One region of the Pseudomonas sp. CYM-20-01 genome, then DNA from elsewhere that is predicted to be linked to it. Evidence: predicted binding sites of a transcription regulator. Region 1 holds the regulator's gene; the other holds the start of a gene.

Region 1 (8,303 bases):
TGTTCTTCAGGCTCGCGACGGCGACGGCTCACAATACATACCTCCCATCAATCCATGAAGCCCTGGAGCTTCAATTCGATGGAACGCGGGTTCTCGCCCTCAGCGATCGACAGGATGCCTTCGAGCAGCATCTCGCGATAACGCGACTGGCGCATGGCAATCGACTTGAGTTTGCTCGCCACCGGCAGCAGCACCAGGTTGGCACTGGCCACGCCGTAGATGGTCGCGACAAACGCCACGGCAATGCCGCTGCCCAGTTGCGATGGATCGGCGAGGTTGCCCATCACGTGGATCAGGCCCATCACCGCACCGATGATGCCGATGGTCGGCGCGTAGCCGCCCATGCTTTCGTAGACTTTGGCGGCGTTGATGTCGCGGCTTTCCTGGGTGTAGAAATCCACTTCCAGGATGCTGCGGATCGCTTCCGGCTCGGCGCCGTCCACCAGCAATTGCAAGCCTTTGCGTGCGTAGCTGTCGGGCTCGGCATCGGCCACGCCTTCCAGGCCCAGCAGGCCTTCCTTGCGCGCGGTGAGGCTCCAGTTGACCACGCGGTCGATGCCGCCGGGCAGGTCCACGCGTGGCGGGAAAATGATCCATATCAGAATCTGCATGGCGCGCTTGAACGAGCTCATGGGCGATTGCAACAACGCCGCGCCCACGGTGCCGCCGATCACGATCAGCGCCGCCGGGCCGTTGGCCAACGCACCGAGGTGCCCGCCTTCGAGGTAGTTGCCGCCGATGATCGCGACAAACGCCATGATGATGCCGATCAGGCTCAGTACATCCATCAGAGGCAGGCCTCCACCAGATGCTTGCCGATGTCGTCCAGGCTGTAGACGGCGTCGGCCAGGTCCGCCTTGACGATGGCCATGGGCATGCCATAGATCACGCAGCTGGCTTCGTCCTGGGCCCAGATGGCGCTGCCGCCCTGCTTGAGCAGGCGCGCACCTTCACGGCCGTCGGCGCCCATGCCGGTGAGCACTACCGCCAGAACTTTGTCACCGTAGGACTTGGCTGCCGAACCGAAGGTGATATCCACGCACGGCTTGTAGTTGAGGCGCTCATCGCCCGGCAGGATTTTGATCGCGCCACGGCCGTCGACCATCATCTGCTTGCCACCGGGGGCCAGCAGCGCCAGGCCAGGGCGCAGGATGTCGCCATCCTCGGCTTCCTTGACGCTGATGCGGCACAGCTTGTCCAGGCGCTCGGCGAAGGCCTTGGTAAACGCCGCCGGCATGTGCTGGATCAATACGATCGGCGCCGGGAAGTTGGCTGGCAGTTGGGTCAACACGCGTTGCAGCGCAACCGGGCCACCCGTGGAGGTGCCGATGGCGACCAGCTTGTAGGCCTTGCGCTTGGGGGCGGGCGAATGAGCCGACGCCGCAGGTGCCAGCGTGCGAGCGGGTGCCACTGCAGGCCGTGTCACTGGCGCAGGCGCAGGGCGCGCAAACGACGACGTCGGTGCAGCGGGAGCCGGTGCTGGCGCAGCGGTTGGAGTAGGCGTGCTGAACAGGCTGCGACGGTTACTGCGCGAAATGCTGTGCACCTTCTCGCACAGCATCTGCTTGACCTTCTCGGGGTTGCGCGAGATGTCTTCGAAATTCTTCGGCAGGAAGTCCACCGCACCGGCGTCCAGCGCATCCAGGGTGACCCGGGCGCCTTCGTGCGTCAGCGAGGAAAACATCAGGACCGGGGTCGGGCAGCGTTGCATGATGTGCCGGACTGCCGTGATGCCATCCATCATCGGCATCTCGTAGTCCATGGTGATCACGTCCGGTTTCAACGCAATGGCTTGATCAATCGCCTCTTTGCCGTTGGTGGCCGTGCCGACCACCTGGATCGTTGGATCGGCGGAAAGAATTTCCGAGACGCGGCGGCGGAAGAAACCCGAATCGTCCACCACCAGGACCTTGACTGCCATAAACACTCCGTTAGGCGGGGCGGGCACTACCGCCCTGCCCCACCAGAATCAAATACGCCGAGCGGCGTAACGCTTGAGCATGCTCGGAACATCGAGAATCAGCGCGATCCGACCGTCACCGGTGATGGTCGCACCCGACATGCCCGGGGTTCCCTGCAGCATTTTGCCCAAAGGCTTGATGACCACTTCTTCCTGGCCAACCAGTTGATCGACGACAAAGCCGATGCGCTGGGTGCCCACGGACAGAATCACCACATGGCCTTCGCGCTGCTCTTCATGGGCAGCCGATGCCACCAGCCAGCGCTTGAGGTAGAACAGGGGCAATGCCTTGTCGCGCACGATCACCACTTCCTGGCCGTCCACCACGTTGGTGCGCGACAGGTCGAGGTGGAAGATTTCGTTGACGTTGACCAGCGGGAAGGCGAACGCCTGGTTGCCCAGCATCACCATCAGGGTCGGCATGATCGCCAGGGTCAACGGCACCTTGATGACGATCTTGGAGCCCTGGCCCTTGGTCGAGTAGATGTTGATCGAGCCGTTGAGCTGGCTGATCTTGGTCTTCACTACGTCCATGCCGACGCCACGGCCGGACACGTCGGAAATCTCGGTCTTGGTCGAGAAGCCCGGGGCGAAGATCAGGTTGTAGCACTCGGTGTCGGTCAGGCGGTCGGCGGCGTCCTTGTCCATCACGCCACGCTTGACCGCGATGTTGCGCAATATGGTCGGGTCCATGCCTTTGCCGTCGTCAGTGATCGACAGCAGGATGTGATCGCCTTCTTGCTCCGCCGCCAGGATCACCTTGCCGCCACGGGACTTGCCCGAGGCTTCGCGCTCTTCCGGGGTTTCCACGCCGTGGTCGACGGCGTTGCGCACCAAGTGGACCAGCGGGTCGGCCAGGGCCTCGACCAGGTTCTTGTCGAGGTCGGTTTCTTCGCCCACCAGTTCCAGGTTGATTTCTTTCTTCAGCTGACGCGCCAGGTCGCGAACCAGGCGCGGGAAACGGCCAAAGACTTTCTTGATCGGCTGCATCCGCGTTTTCATCACGGCGGTCTGCAGGTCGGCGGTGACCACGTCGAGGTTCGACACAGCCTTTTGCATGGCTTCATCGCCGCTGCTCAGGCCCAGGCGCACCAGGCGGTTACGCACCAGTACCAGTTCGCCGACCATGTTCATGATGTCGTCCAGGCGCGCGGTATCAACCCGCACGGTGGTTTCGGCTTCACTGGCAGGCTTCTCGGCTGTCGGCGCGGCGGCGGCACGTGCCGGAGCAGGTGCGGCGGCCGGGGCCGGTGCTGGCTTGGCAGCCGGTGCAGGTTTGGCGGCCGACGCTGGCGCAGCGGCCTTGGCGGCGACCGGTGCAGCGGTCGCCACCGCTGCGGCCGGGGCCACTTCGCTGAACTTGCCCTTGCCGTGCAACTCGTCCAGCAGGGATTCGAACTCGTGATCGGAGATCAGCCCATCGCCCGCAGGGGCGGCGCTGGCAGCAGCCGGTGCCGCAGCCGTGGCGGCGACTTCCGGCAAGGCGTCGGCCGCGAAGGTGCCCTTGCCATGCAGTTGGTCGAGCAATGCCTCGAATTCATCGTCGGTAATGTCGGTGCTTGCGCTGGCCGCCGGTGCATCCGCAGGAGCAGCAGCAGGTGCCACTGCGTCGGCCGCGAACTGGCCCTTGCCATGCAACTGGTCGAGCAGCGATTCGAACTCGGCGTCGGTGATGTCTTCGCTGGTCGGTGCGGCGACCGGTGCAGCCGGCGCAGCCGGTGCTTCCGCCTCGGCCTTGACGGCACTGAGGGAGTTGAGCAGCTGTTCGAACTCGCTGTCGGTCACATCCGGCTCGGCCTCAACCACAGGCTCCGGTGCGGCTTCAACCACCGGTGCGGCCGACGTGTCGGCAGGTTCCGCCAGGCGCGCCAGGGCGGCCAGCAGTTCCGGAGTGGCCGCCGTGATCGGTGCACGGTCGCGCACCTCGCTGAACATGCCGTTGACCGCATCCAGTGCTTCGAGAATCACGTCCATCAACTCCGAATCAACGTGACGCTCACCCTTGCGCAGGATGTCGAACACGTTCTCGGCGATGTGGCAGCACTCCACCAGCTCATGGAGCTGGAGGAAGCCGGCGCCCCCTTTTACAGTGTGAAAACCGCGAAAAATTGCATTGAGCAGGTTCGCATCATCCGGTCGGCTTTCCAGCTCGACCAGTTGCTCGGACAACTGCTCTAAAATTTCGCCGGCCTCTACAAGGAAATCCTGAAGGATTTCTTCATCGGCGCCGAAGCTCATGTGGGTGCTCCTTAGAAGCCTAAACTGGATAACAGGTCATCGACATCATCTTGACCCGATACAACGTCTTCACGTTTATCGGCATGAATCTGCGGACCTTCACCCTTGGCGAGATGTTTTTGTGGATCTTTTTCCGAGAGGATCGCTTCGCGGTCATGTTCGATGCCGGCGAAACGGTCAACCTGGCCAGCCATAAGCACCAATTTGAGCAAGTTGCTTTCCACTTCGGTGACCAACTGGGTCACACGCTTGATCACCTGACCGGTGAGGTCCTGGTAATCCTGGGCCAGCAGAATGTCATTGAGGTTGCTGGAAACCGTGCGGTTTTCCTGCTCGCTGCGTGACAGGAAACCGTCAACCCGACGTGCCAACTCGCGAAACTCCTCAGCCCCCACTTCCCGGCGCATGAAGCGGCCCCAGTCGTGGCTCAGGGCCTGGGCTTCAGTGGCCATGCCGTTGACCAGAGGCGTGGCGTTTTCCACCAGGTCCATGGTGCGGTTGGCCGCCGCCTCAGTCAGCCTGACCACATAGGACAGGCGTTCGGTGGCATCGGTGATTTGCGAGATTTCTTCGGCCTGGGGCATATGCGGGTCAATCTGGAAATTGACGATCGCACTGTGCAGCTCGCGTGTGAGCTTGCCCACTTCCTGGTACAGGCCGCGGTCACGGGTCTGGTTGAGCTCATGGATCAACTGCACCGCGTCGCCGAACTGGCCTTTTTCAAGGCTGTCGACCAACTGGTGAGCATGCTTTTTCAGGGTCGACTCGAAGTCTCCCTGTGACGTTTCTTTATGCTCCATAGCTCCCCCGCGATGGCATTAGCCGTGGATGCGTTCGAAGATTTTTTCGATCTTCTCTTTCAAGGCCAATGCAGTGAATGGCTTGACCACGTAACCGTTGACCCCGGCTTGGGCAGCTTCGATGATCTGCTCACGCTTGGCTTCGGCGGTCACCATCAGCACTGGCAGGCTGCGCAGCTTTTCGTCAGCGCGCACGTGGCGCAGCAAGTCGATACCGGTCATGCCCGGCATGTTCCAGTCTGTTACCAGAAAGTCGATGCTCCCGCTGTTGAGGATCGGAATCGCCGTAATGCCGTCATCCGCCTCGACCGTGTTTGTGAACCCAAGGTCACGCAACAGGTTTTTTATGATCCGCCGCATCGTTGAGAAGTCATCAACGATGAGGATTTTCATGTTCTTGTCCAATTCGACCTCCAAGCAGTCTTAAACGCGCCCAGCACCTGGACGCGCCATTTCAATCAACAGGCATTACACAAAAAGGACTGCCGGGGGCACCACGGGTCGAACCCGCGAAGGCCGGTTGCCCTCGCGGTATCGTCTGCAGTGTCCCCACACTGCCTGTTCAGCGCGCTCGCCACTCTCCCAAACGCCCCCGCAAGCGGGCTGCGCACTGGCTGTGCAACTGGCTGACCCGCGATTCGCTGACACCCAGGACCTCACCGATTTCCTTGAGGTTCAGCTCTTCGTCGTAGTACAGCGCCAACACCAGCCGCTCACGCTCCGGCAAATTGGCAATCGCGTCCGCCAACGCCCCCTGGAAACGCTCATCTTCCAGGTCACGCGATGGCTCCATATGAGCACTCGCGCCGTCCTCGTGCAGCCCTTCATGTTCGCCGTCCTGCAACAGGTCGTCGAAACTGAACAGGCGGCTGCCCAAGGTATCGTTCAAAATCCCGTAGTAATCGTCGAGACTCAATTGGAGTTCGGCCGCAACTTCGTGATCTTTAGCGTCGCGACCGGTTTTTGCTTCAATTGCGCGAATTGCGTCACTGACCATGCGTGTATTGCGGTGTACCGAACGCGGCGCCCAGTCACCCTTGCGCACTTCATCGAGCATCGCGCCACGGATGCGGATGCCCGCATACGTCTCGAAACTTGCACCCTTGCTCGCGTCGTATTTGGTCGACACTTCGAGCAAGCCGATCATGCCCGCCTGGATCAGGTCTTCGACCTGGACGCTGGCGGGCAGGCGCGCCAGCAAGTGATAGGCAATGCGCTTGACCAGGGGCGCGTAGCGCTCGATCAACTCGCCCTGGCTGTCACGGGCAGACTTCTTGTACGCGTTGTAGCCGGTCGCTGTCATAGCACGGGTCCTGCGCTCGTCTGATGCACCAATCGCTCGACGAAAAACTCCAGATGCCCCCGAGGGTTGGCAGGCAACGGCCAGGTATCGACCTTCTGGGCAATAGCCTTGAACGCCAGTGCGCACTTGGAACGAGGGAACGCTTCGTAGACTGCACGCTGCTTTTGCACAGCCTTGCGCACACACTCGTCGTAGGGAACTGCGCCGACGTATTGTAAGGCGACATCGAGGAAACGATCCGTGACCTTGGTCAACTTGGCGAACAGGTTGCGCCCTTCCTGCGGGCTCTGGGCCATGTTGGCCAGGACGCGGAAGCGGTTCATGCCGTAGTCACGGTTAAGCAGTTTGATCAGGGCGTAGGCGTCGGTGATCGAGGTGGGTTCATCGCAGACCACCAGCAACACTTCCTGCGCAGCGCGCACAAAGCTGACCACGGACTCGCCGATCCCGGCGGCTGTGTCGATCACCAGCACGTCGAGGTTGTCGCCGATGTCACTGAACGCCTGGATCAGCCCGGCATGCTGCGCCGGACTCAGGTGCACCATGCTCTGGGTGCCGGAGGCGGCCGGGACGATGCGGATGCCACCAGGCCCCTGCAGCAGCACATCGCGCAGCTCACAGCGGCCCTCGATCACATCGGCAAGGGTATGTTTGGGCGTCAGCCCCAGCAGAACGTCGACGTTCGCCAACCCCAGGTCAGCATCCAGCAGCATGACGCGACGGCCAAGCTCTGCCAGGGCCAGGGACAAATTCACTGACACGTTAGTTTTCCCGACGCCACCTTTGCCGCCGGTCACCGCGATCACCTGTACGGGATGCATGCTGCCCATTTTATTTCTTTACCTTGTCTTGCTTAGACGCAGGCTACATGGCTTGGCCGCGTGAATCGCTTGCAGACCATCGATGTAGATACATTTCACGGTGTTCATACCGCCCTCAACCTACCCGCTTCGCCGGGTTGTGGTAGAGGTCGGCGAACATATCGGCCATCGCTTCCTCGCTAGGCTCGTCTTGCATTTGCACGCTGACTGCACGGCTGACCAACTGATGACGGCGCGGCAGATGCAGATCATCCGGGATCCGCGGCCCGTCGGTCAGGTAGGCGACCGGCAATTCATGACTGATGGCCAGGCTCAGCACCTCGCCCAGGCTCGCGGTTTCGTCGAGCTTGGTGAGGATGCAACCGGCCAGGCCGCAGCGCTTGTAACTATGATACGCAGCGGTAAGAACCTGTTTCTGGCTGGTGGTTGCAAGCACCAGGTAATTTTTCGACTTGATGCCACGCCCGGCCAGGCTTTCCAACTGCATGCGCAATGCCGGGTCGCTGGCTTGCAGGCCGGCGGTGTCGATCAGCACCACGCGCTTGCGCAGCAGCGGGTCGAGGGCGTTGGCCAGGGACTGGCCCGGATCGACATGGGTCACCGACACATTGAGAATGCGACCCAGGGTCTTGAGCTGCTCCTGGGCACCGATACGGTAGCTGTCCATGCTCACCAGCGCGATATTCTGAGCGCCGTACTTGAGCACGTAACGCGCCGCCAGCTTGGCCAGGGTGGTGGTCTTGCCCATGCCGGCAGGGCCGACCATGGCGATCACACCGCCCTCTTCCAGGGGTTCGATTTCCGGGGTGACGATCATCCGCGCCAAGTGGGCCAGCAACATGCGCCAGGCCTGGCGAGGCTCTTCGATTTCGGTGGTCAGGGCCAGCAGGTCGCGGGACAACGGGCCGGACAGGCCGATGCGTTGCAGGCGACGCCACAGGTTGGCCTGTTGCGGTTTGCTGCCTTGCAATTGGTTCCAGGCCAGCGAACCCAACTGGACTTCGAGCAGCTCACGCAGGCCATTGAGTTCAAAGCGCATCGAGTCGAACACACGCTGGTCAACCGCCGCTGCCGGGGCTGGCGCAGCGGGACGCGGCGGCTCTTTGAAGGTTGGCTCAACCAATGGCTCCGCGGCGGTCAGCGGCAGGCCGGCGAACAACTGGCGATTGGTGGTGGCATCG
Region 2 (8,303 bases), 820 kb from region 1:
GTCGCCTGCAACCGGCGGGGGCAGTGTATTACGGGATGGATGAGGCGGACGTACGGCGGATTCTCGCGCATCCGTTGTCGATGGTGGGGTCGGATGGGTTGCCAGAGGACCCGTTCCCGCATCCGCGTTTGTGGGGTGCGTTTCCACGGGTGCTGGGGCATTTCAGCCGGGATGTCGGGTTGTTCCCGTTGCACACTGCCGTGCACAAGATGACCGGCTTGTCGGCGGCGCGATTTGGCCTGGCCGAGCGCGGTGAAATCCGCGAAGGGCACTGGGCCGACCTGGTGCTGTTCGACCCTTTGCGCGTGCGCGATGTGGCGGACTTCAAGCAACCACAGCGGGCGGCGGAAGGCATTGATGGGGTGTGGGTCAACGGAGTGTTGAGCTACTGCGACGGGCAGGCGAACGGTCAGCGGCAGGGGCGTTTCCTGGCGCGCAGTGGGGATTTGCGTCGGGGATTTTCGTCTTTATAGTGGGCGCTCTTATGAACGGAGCGATTGCCATGCACTTAGGAAAAGTCACCCCCATCCTGCGGATTTTCGATGAGGCCAAGGCGTTGGAATTCTACGTCGACTTTTTGGGGTTCAAGGTGGATTGGCAGCATCGTTTTGAAGCGAGTTTTCCGTTGTACCTGCAAGTGTCGCTGGGTGAATGCGTGTTGCATTTGACTGAGCACCATGGCGATGCGTCGCCGGGCGCGGCGGTGCGGATTCAGGCCCAGGGGGTGGACGCGTATCAGCAGCAATTGGTGGGCAAGGATTATCGGTATGCCAAGCCAGGGGTTGAGGAAACGCCTTGGGGCGCGCGGGAGATGAGCATCAAGGACCCGTTTGGGAATCGGCTGGTGTTTGTTGAGGAAGGTGAGGGCTGAGGGGCAAATCGCAGGCAATAAAAAAACGCCTTGGTAGGGCGGTTTTTTTTGCAACACCAGTTAGTGGCTGGGGTTGCACTCTCAAAGGACGCAATCGACTCGCGTCCGAAGGCCCACGTGTTCCGGTAAGTGTGCTGGAGGTAAGGCCCAACTCACGGAGGGCCGAGTATGTCTAAGTTTGCCTGTGGCGAGGGAGCTTGCTCCCGTTGGGCTGCGTAGCAGCCCCAAGCATTCACTGCGCTCTCAACTTCAAATCTGCATCAACTTGATCAGGGCCGCTTCGCGCCCTAACGGGAGCAAGCTCCCTCGCCACAGGGACTGCGGCTTTTATACCCGGAAATGACTGACCATCTGCTGCAACTGACTGCCCAACCGCGCCAGTTCCACACTCGACTTGGCCGTCTCATCACTCGCCGTAGCGGTCTGCTCCGACACATCACGCACATTCACGATGCTGCGGCTGATCTCTTCAGCCACTGCGCTTTGCTGCTCGGCGGCGGCGGCGATCTGCTGGTTCATCGACTGGATATTCGACACGGTACGGGTGATGTTCTCCAGCGATACACCAGCTTTGCGCGTCAGCTCGACACTGCTGTCGGTGAGGCTGCGGCTGTTGTTCATCACGTTGGCCACTTGCTGGGTGCCGTTCTGCAAACCGGCGACCAGGCCTTCGATTTCCTCGGTGGATTTTTGCGTGCGCTGGGCCAGGCCACGTACTTCGTCGGCCACCACGGCAAACCCACGCCCGGCTTCACCGGCACGCGCCGCTTCGATCGCCGCGTTGAGGGCCAGCAGGTTGGTCTGTTCGGCCACGGCCTTGATCACGTCCATCACGCTGCCGATCTTGTTGCTCTCTTGTTGCAGATGGGTCATGGCGTCGGTGGAGCGCGCCACCTCAGCGGCCAGGCGTTCGATCTGGGCGATGGCCTCAGCGACCACTTTGTCGCCGGCACGGGCTTGGCCATCGGCGTCAGCAGCGGCCAGGGAGGCTTGCTCGGCATTACGCGCGACTTCCTGCACGGTGGCGGTCATTTCGTGCATCGCCGTGGCGACCTGGTCGGTCTCGATTTTCTGGCTGTTCACGCCGGCGCTGGTCTGCTCGGTGACGGCCGACAGTTCTTCGGCGGCGCTGGCGATCTGGGTCACGCCGTCGCGGATGCCGCTGATCAATTCGCGCAAGGTGGTGCCCATGCGCTGGATGCCTTGTTGCAGCACGCCCAGCTCATCGCGGCGGGTGATCTGGATGTTGTGGCTCAGGTCACCGGAAGCGATGCGCTCCACCACGGCCAGGGTTTCCTGGATCGGGCGGGTGATCTGGCGGGTGATCACCAAGGCAGCAATGATGCCGACCAGCAGGGCCAGCAAGGTGCTGATCAATTGCAGGCTGCGGGCCTGGGCGCTTTCGGCGTCACGGCGATCCAGCTGGATGTCGTACAGCTTGTCGCTGATCGTCACGATGTCGGCGCCCTGGGTGGTCATTTCGGCGCGGGCGGTGACGATGTTGGCATTGGCGGCTTTGTAATTCTGCACAGCCGTGCGGTAGGCGCCCAGGGCAGTTTCCAGCGCTGTCAGTGCGTTCTGCTGGCTGCTACCGAAGGCGGCGCTGAGGTCTTTCAAGCCCGCGATGGCTTTTTCAATCTGTGCGGCGGCACGGGCTTCGGTGTCCGGGTTGACGTTACCGGTGTACCCGCGAACTTCGTAGCGCGCCAATTGGAATTGCATCTTGGCGTCGGCCACGGCCTGGAACTGGGCCAGGTGCTCCGTGCTGTCAGGCATTTGCTTGACGCTGTTCTCCAGCGCATTGATCTGCGCATTGGCGATGTCGGCTTTGTCGCCCATTACTTGGCGAGAGGCGTTGCCGTTACGGTAGGCCTCACGCATTTTATTTAGCGACTGCTGGTAAGCGGTGATGATCGCTTTCTGCTCGTTGAGCAGCTTGACGTTCTCCGGGCTCTTGAAGCTGTCCAGCAGTTTCTGTTGCTGGGCAGCGAAGGCATCCAGGTTGGTCTGTACGTTCTGGGCCACGGCCTCGTCGCCGTTGGCGAGCATGTATTGCAGGCGCACGATGCGCAGCTTGGTCAGCGACGCGTTGAGCTGGGTGATGTCGCTCATCCAGTTGCTACGGTCGATCAGGCTGCCCAGGCTGGTCCAGCCAGTGAGGGCGAGGATCGAGGTGAGGACCAGCACCAGGCCGAAGCCCAGGCCGAGTTTGAGGTTGACGCTGATGTTACCGAACCAGCTGTTCATCGAATGCTCCGCAAAGGTGATGTCTGTCTGCTGGGCGGTGTTGTTGTTTGAGCCAGCCAAGATGTGTAGCGCTGTATCGGCGGGTGAGTGGGAATCTGAAACTTTTTATTCGTGAATAGATGAGCGCCCCCGCGAGTAACCGACTAACGGCGGCCCGCCGGCACGAGGCGCCAAGCTCATCGTGCGCGCCGGTTTTGTGCTAGTCTGCGGGCCCTTTTAGTTTTGGATGACACGGGAAACTGTGTCGCCCTACAGCGGAGCCTCTTCATGTCCGAAGTTAATCTGTCCACCGACGAAACCCGCGTCAGCTACGGTATCGGCCGTCAGTTGGGCGACCAACTGCGCGACAATCCGCCACCTGGTGTAAGCCTGGACGCAATCCTGGCCGGCCTGACCGACGCTTTCGCCGGCAAGCCAAGCCGTGTTGACCAGGAGCAAATGGCTGCCAGCTTCAAAGTGATCCGTGAAATCATGCAGGCCGAAGCGGCTGCAAAGGCTGAAGCTGCGGCGGGCGCTGGCCTGGCATTCCTGGCTGAAAACGCCAAGCGTGATGGCATCACCACCCTGGCCTCCGGCCTGCAGTTCGAAGTGCTGACCGCCGGTGATGGCGCCAAGCCAACCCGTGAAGACCAAGTGCGTACTCACTACCACGGCACCCTGATCGACGGCACTGTGTTCGACAGCTCCTACGAGCGCGGTCAGCCTGCAGAATTCCCGGTTGGCGGCGTGATCGCCGGCTGGACCGAAGCCCTGCAACTGATGAATGCCGGCAGCAAATGGCGTCTGTACGTGCCGAGCGAACTGGCTTACGGCGCTCAAGGCGTTGGCAGCATCCCGCCGCACAGCGTTCTGGTGTTCGACGTCGAGCTGCTCGACGTTCTGTAAGACCTGCTGATTACCTGTGGGAGCGAGCCTGCTCGTCCCCACAGTGTTTTGCGGGTGTGTTCATGGATGGAACTTGCCATTCAGCTCCGTCGCCGGGCGCAACGCTCGGGCATAGCAGAACAGAAACAGATTACGCACCACCTCCTTCAGCACTCCAGGTTCACTCGAACTCAGGCCATTCACGTCCAGGTCGCCCTGATCCTGCAGTTCACTCAGCGCTTCTTCTTCCAGTACCGCACAGACTTCACCGGTTTCCCGATGCAGGATCCGCAGGTAAGGGTGTGGGCGGTCCAGCCAGGCATCTATCAAATAAGTCATGGGTCGCATCTCCTTGATGGGTTTCAATGAGAATAATTCTTATTCGTAGAATAGCAAGTGCCTATTGGCGATTTCCGGGTTTTTCTGTGTGGATATTGCGAGAGGTCAACGCAGAGGGCGAAACGCCATCCCGCGGCGGGCGCGGGATGGGTGCAGCGGGTTCAGACTTTACGCACGAACTCGGACTTGAGCTTCATCGGGCCGATACCGTCGATCTTGCAATCGATATCGTGGTCACCGTCGCACAGGCGGATGTTCTTGACCTTGGTGCCGACCTTGACTACCAGGGAGGTGCCTTTGACCTTGAGGTCCTTGATCACGGTGATGGTGTCGCCGTCCTGCAGGACGTTGCCCACAGAGTCTTTCTTCACGGCTTCATCGCCGGCCGCTTCGGCCTCGCCAGTGGCGGACCACTCATGGGCGCATTCCGGGCAGATCAGCTGGGCGCCGTCTTCGTAGGTGTATTCGGAATTGCATTTCGGGCAGGGTGGCAACGTGCTCACTAAAGCTCCTTGAAAGTCAGGATGGCTAAAAGTCGCACATTATATAGGGATTTGTGGTCTTACAGGTTGTATGAAATCTAAATGTGGGAGGAGCCCCTCCCACATTCGTCCGCGTCAGTGCGTGCGGGCGACCGCAAACTCACTCAGCTCGACCAGGGCGTCCCGGTATTCGCTGGCTGGCAGGGCTTCCAGGCACTGGATGGCACGCGCCACGAAATCACGCGCCAGTTGCGCGGTGTAGTCCAGGGAACCCGACGCTTCGACAGCGGCGCGGATGGCTTCGAGGTCTTCGATACCACCTTTCTGGATCGCCTTGCGCACCAGGGCGGCCTGTTCCGGCGTACCTTCGCGCATGGTGTAGATCAGCGGCAAGGTCGGCTTGCCTTCGGCCAGGTCGTCACCGACGTTCTTGCCCAGGGTTTCGGCATCGCCACGGTAGTCGAGCAGGTCGTCCACCAGTTGGAACGCCACGCCCAGGTGATCGCCAAAGGTGCGCAGCGCTTCGGCCTGTTCGGCGGTGGCGTTGCACAAGGCTGCGGCGCTGTGGGTGGAGGCTTCGAAGAGCATCGCGGTCTTGCCGCGGATCACTTCCATGTAGGTTTCTTCGGTGGTGCTGGCGTCGCGGACCTTCGACAGTTGCAACACTTCGCCTTCGGCGATGATGCGCGTGGCCTGTGAAAGAATCTTCATCACCGGCATCGAGCCGAGTTCAACCATCATTTCGAACGAGCGCGAGTAAAGGAAATCGCCTACCAGTACGCTGGGGGCGTTGCCCCACATGGCATTGGCGGTCTCGCGGCCACGGCGCATACCGGACATGTCGACCACGTCGTCATGCAGCAGGGTGGCGGTGTGCAGGAATTCGATGGTGGCTGCCAGCAGGCGCAGGTCATCGCCTTCACGGCCCAGGGCCTTGCCGCACAGCAACACTAATAAAGGACGCAGGCGCTTACCGCCCGCCGACGTAATATAGTCGCCAATTTTGGAGACCAGCGGCACTTTAGAAGTCAGCTGCTTCTTGATGATGCCGTCGACGGCGCTAAAATCGTCCGCGACCGCGCGGTAGAAAGCTTGGGGTTGCATCAGCGACAGTCGCTCCAGAAGGGTTGCGCGGCATGCTAGGACCCAGGCCCCGTAGTGTCAAGGCGCGATAGACGGCCTCTTGCAACACCCCGTTGCCTTGCGTACAATCGCGCACCCTGAACTTCCTGGGCAGCACCTGCCTTACGCAATTGCATTCGGGACGTCCATCCCATGCAGCCATGCCAGCCAATACCTCTTCTTATAAAGCGCTGGGTGAGCAGGATTATCGGAGAAATACCATGTCGTACGCAGTAATTGTTACTGGTGGCAAGCAATACAAAGTCGCCCCAGGTGAATACCTGAAGATCGAAAAACTGGAAGTCGCTACCGGCGAATCCGTTACTTTTGATCGCGTTCTGTTGGTCGCCAATGGCGATGACGTGAACATCGGCGCTCCAGTTGTTGCTGGCGCTACCGTTGTGGCTGAAGTGATCTCCCAAGGTCGTCACGATAAAGTCCGCATCATCAAGTTCCGTCGTCGTAAGCACCACATGAAGCGTATGGGCCACCGCCAGTGGTACACCGAGATCAAAATCACCGGTATTCAGGCTTAATTTCAGCCTAATTCCTCACTAGGAGAATTGACTCATGGCACACAAAAAAGCTGGTGGTAGTACCCGTAACGGTCGCGACTCAGAAGCCAAACGCCTTGGCGTTAAGATGTATGGCGGCCAGAAAATCATTCCGGGCAACATCATCGTGCGTCAGCGCGGCACCCAATTCCACGCCGGTTACGGTGTAGGCATGGGTAAAGATCACACCCTCTTCGCGAAAATCGAAGGCGTGATCAAGTTTGAAGTAAAAGGCGCGTTCAACCGCCGTTACGTGAGCGTTGTCGCAGCTTAATTGCGAGATCGCTGGAAAAGCCCTGTCTTGCGACGGGGCTTTTTCGTTTGTGGGGTGAGTCTCTTGCAAAGCTGTTTGTAATGGGCTCAGGCGCTGGTTTTGCGGTCGCTGATTGAGGTCGCTGCGCTCATTTTTGCAAGAGTCTTATGTCTTGGTTTCTTAAGCTCGTCCAAGCGGCGAGAGGCGTTTTGTTATGAAGTTCGTTGATGAAGTTTCCATCCGAGTAAAAGCAGGCGACGGCGGTAACGGTTGCATGAGTTTCCGTCGCGAAAAATTCATCGAAAACGGTGGCCCCAACGGCGGTGACGGCGGTGACGGCGGTTCCATCTACATGATGGCCGACGAAAACCTCAACACCCTGGTCGACTACCGTTACACCCGGCACTTCGATGCCGAGCGTGGCTCCAACGGCGGCAGCACCGACTGCACCGGTAAAAAAGGTGAAGACCTGGTACTGCGCGTACCGGTCGGCACCACGATCATCGACTCCGCGACCCAGGAAGTAATCGGCGACCTGACCAAGGCCGGCCAGAAGCTGATGGTGGTGCAGGGCGGCTGGCACGGTCTGGGTAACACCCGATTCAAGTCCAGTACCAACCGTGCGCCACGCCAGACCACGCCAGGCAAGCCGGGTGAGCAGCGTGACCTCAAGCTGGAAATGAAAGTACTCGCCGACGTGGGCCTGCTGGGCCTGCCAAACGCCGGTAAAAGTACCTTCATCCGCTCGGTGTCGGCCGCCAAGCCGAAAGTCGCTGACTACCCGTTCACCACCCTGGTGCCGAACCTGGGTGTGGTCAGCGTCGATCGTTGGAAAAGCTTTGTGATCGCCGACATTCCCGGCCTGATCGAAGGTGCTTCCGATGGTGCAGGCCTGGGGATTCGCTTCCTCAAGCACTTGTCGCGTACCCGTTTGCTGTTGCACCTCGTGGACATGGCGCCGCTGGATGACACCAGTGCACCGGATGCCGCCGAAGTGATCGTCAGCGAACTGACCAAGTTCAGCCCGTCCCTGGCTGAGCGTGATCGTTGGCTGGTGCTGAACAAGTGCGACCAGATCCTCGAAGAAGAACACGAAGCGCGCGTCAAGGAAATCGTCGACCGCCTGGAGTGGGAAGGCCCGGTCTACGTGATCTCTGCCATTGCCAAAGAAGGCACCGAGCGCCTGACCCGCGATATCATGCGCTACCTTGAAGACCGTGCCGACCGCCTGGCGGCCGACCCGGTGTTCAAGGCCGAACTGGCCGAACTCGACCAGCGCATCGAAGACGAAGCCCGCGCTCAACTGCAGGCTCTGGATGACCAGCGCGCCCTGCGCCGCAGCGGCGTGAAGTCGGTCCATGACATCGGCGACGACGATTGGGACGAAGAAGACGTGGATGATGAAGACGGTCCTGAAATCATTTACGTGCGCGACTGATTCGTTGCGATAAACTTGAACGCCGCTCCTTATAGAGCGGCGTTTTAGTATCCGGGTTTAACGTTATGGGCCGCGCTGGGTCGCGCTGCCCTCAATCTAAGGTTGAAGATGATGCGGAGCAAAGTGACAGGTG

The links. The regulator FliA, encoded in region 1, starts transcription of late flagellar genes. The targets are predictions, from matches to a motif close to CTAAAGTTTNNNNNNNNNNNGCCGNTAA.
Region 2: M2497_RS26755 (methyl-accepting chemotaxis protein) is a predicted target of FliA. The motif match lies at 3,192-3,219, and genes of this name have one in related genera.

What each region holds. Positions count from the first base shown of each region.
Region 1 covers NZ_AP025169.1:5,049,767-5,058,069, forward strand. The annotation lists gene motD (flagellar motor protein MotD) at 1-32, opposite strand, end outside; gene M2497_RS22800 (flagellar motor protein) at 48-788, opposite strand; gene M2497_RS22805 (chemotaxis response regulator protein-glutamate methylesterase) at 788-1,921, opposite strand; gene M2497_RS22810 (chemotaxis protein CheA) at 1,970-4,198, opposite strand; gene M2497_RS22815 (protein phosphatase CheZ) at 4,210-4,998, opposite strand; gene M2497_RS22820 (chemotaxis response regulator CheY) at 5,017-5,391, opposite strand; gene fliA (RNA polymerase sigma factor FliA) at 5,561-6,301, opposite strand; gene fleN (flagellar synthesis regulator FleN) at 6,298-7,131, opposite strand; gene flhF (flagellar biosynthesis protein FlhF) at 7,238-8,303, opposite strand, start outside.
Region 2 covers NZ_AP025169.1:5,865,627-5,873,929, reverse strand. The annotation lists gene M2497_RS26765 (D-aminoacylase) at 1-473, shown strand, start outside; gene M2497_RS26760 (glyoxalase superfamily protein) at 503-871, shown strand; gene M2497_RS26755 (methyl-accepting chemotaxis protein) at 1,199-3,118, opposite strand; gene M2497_RS26750 (FKBP-type peptidyl-prolyl cis-trans isomerase) at 3,386-4,003, shown strand; gene M2497_RS26745 (hypothetical protein) at 4,064-4,321, opposite strand; gene M2497_RS26740 (zinc ribbon domain-containing protein YjdM) at 4,483-4,824, opposite strand; gene M2497_RS26735 (polyprenyl synthetase family protein) at 4,939-5,907, opposite strand; gene rplU (50S ribosomal protein L21) at 6,147-6,461, shown strand; gene rpmA (50S ribosomal protein L27) at 6,496-6,753, shown strand; gene cgtA (Obg family GTPase CgtA) at 6,947-8,170, shown strand; gene proB (glutamate 5-kinase) at 8,282-8,303, shown strand, end outside.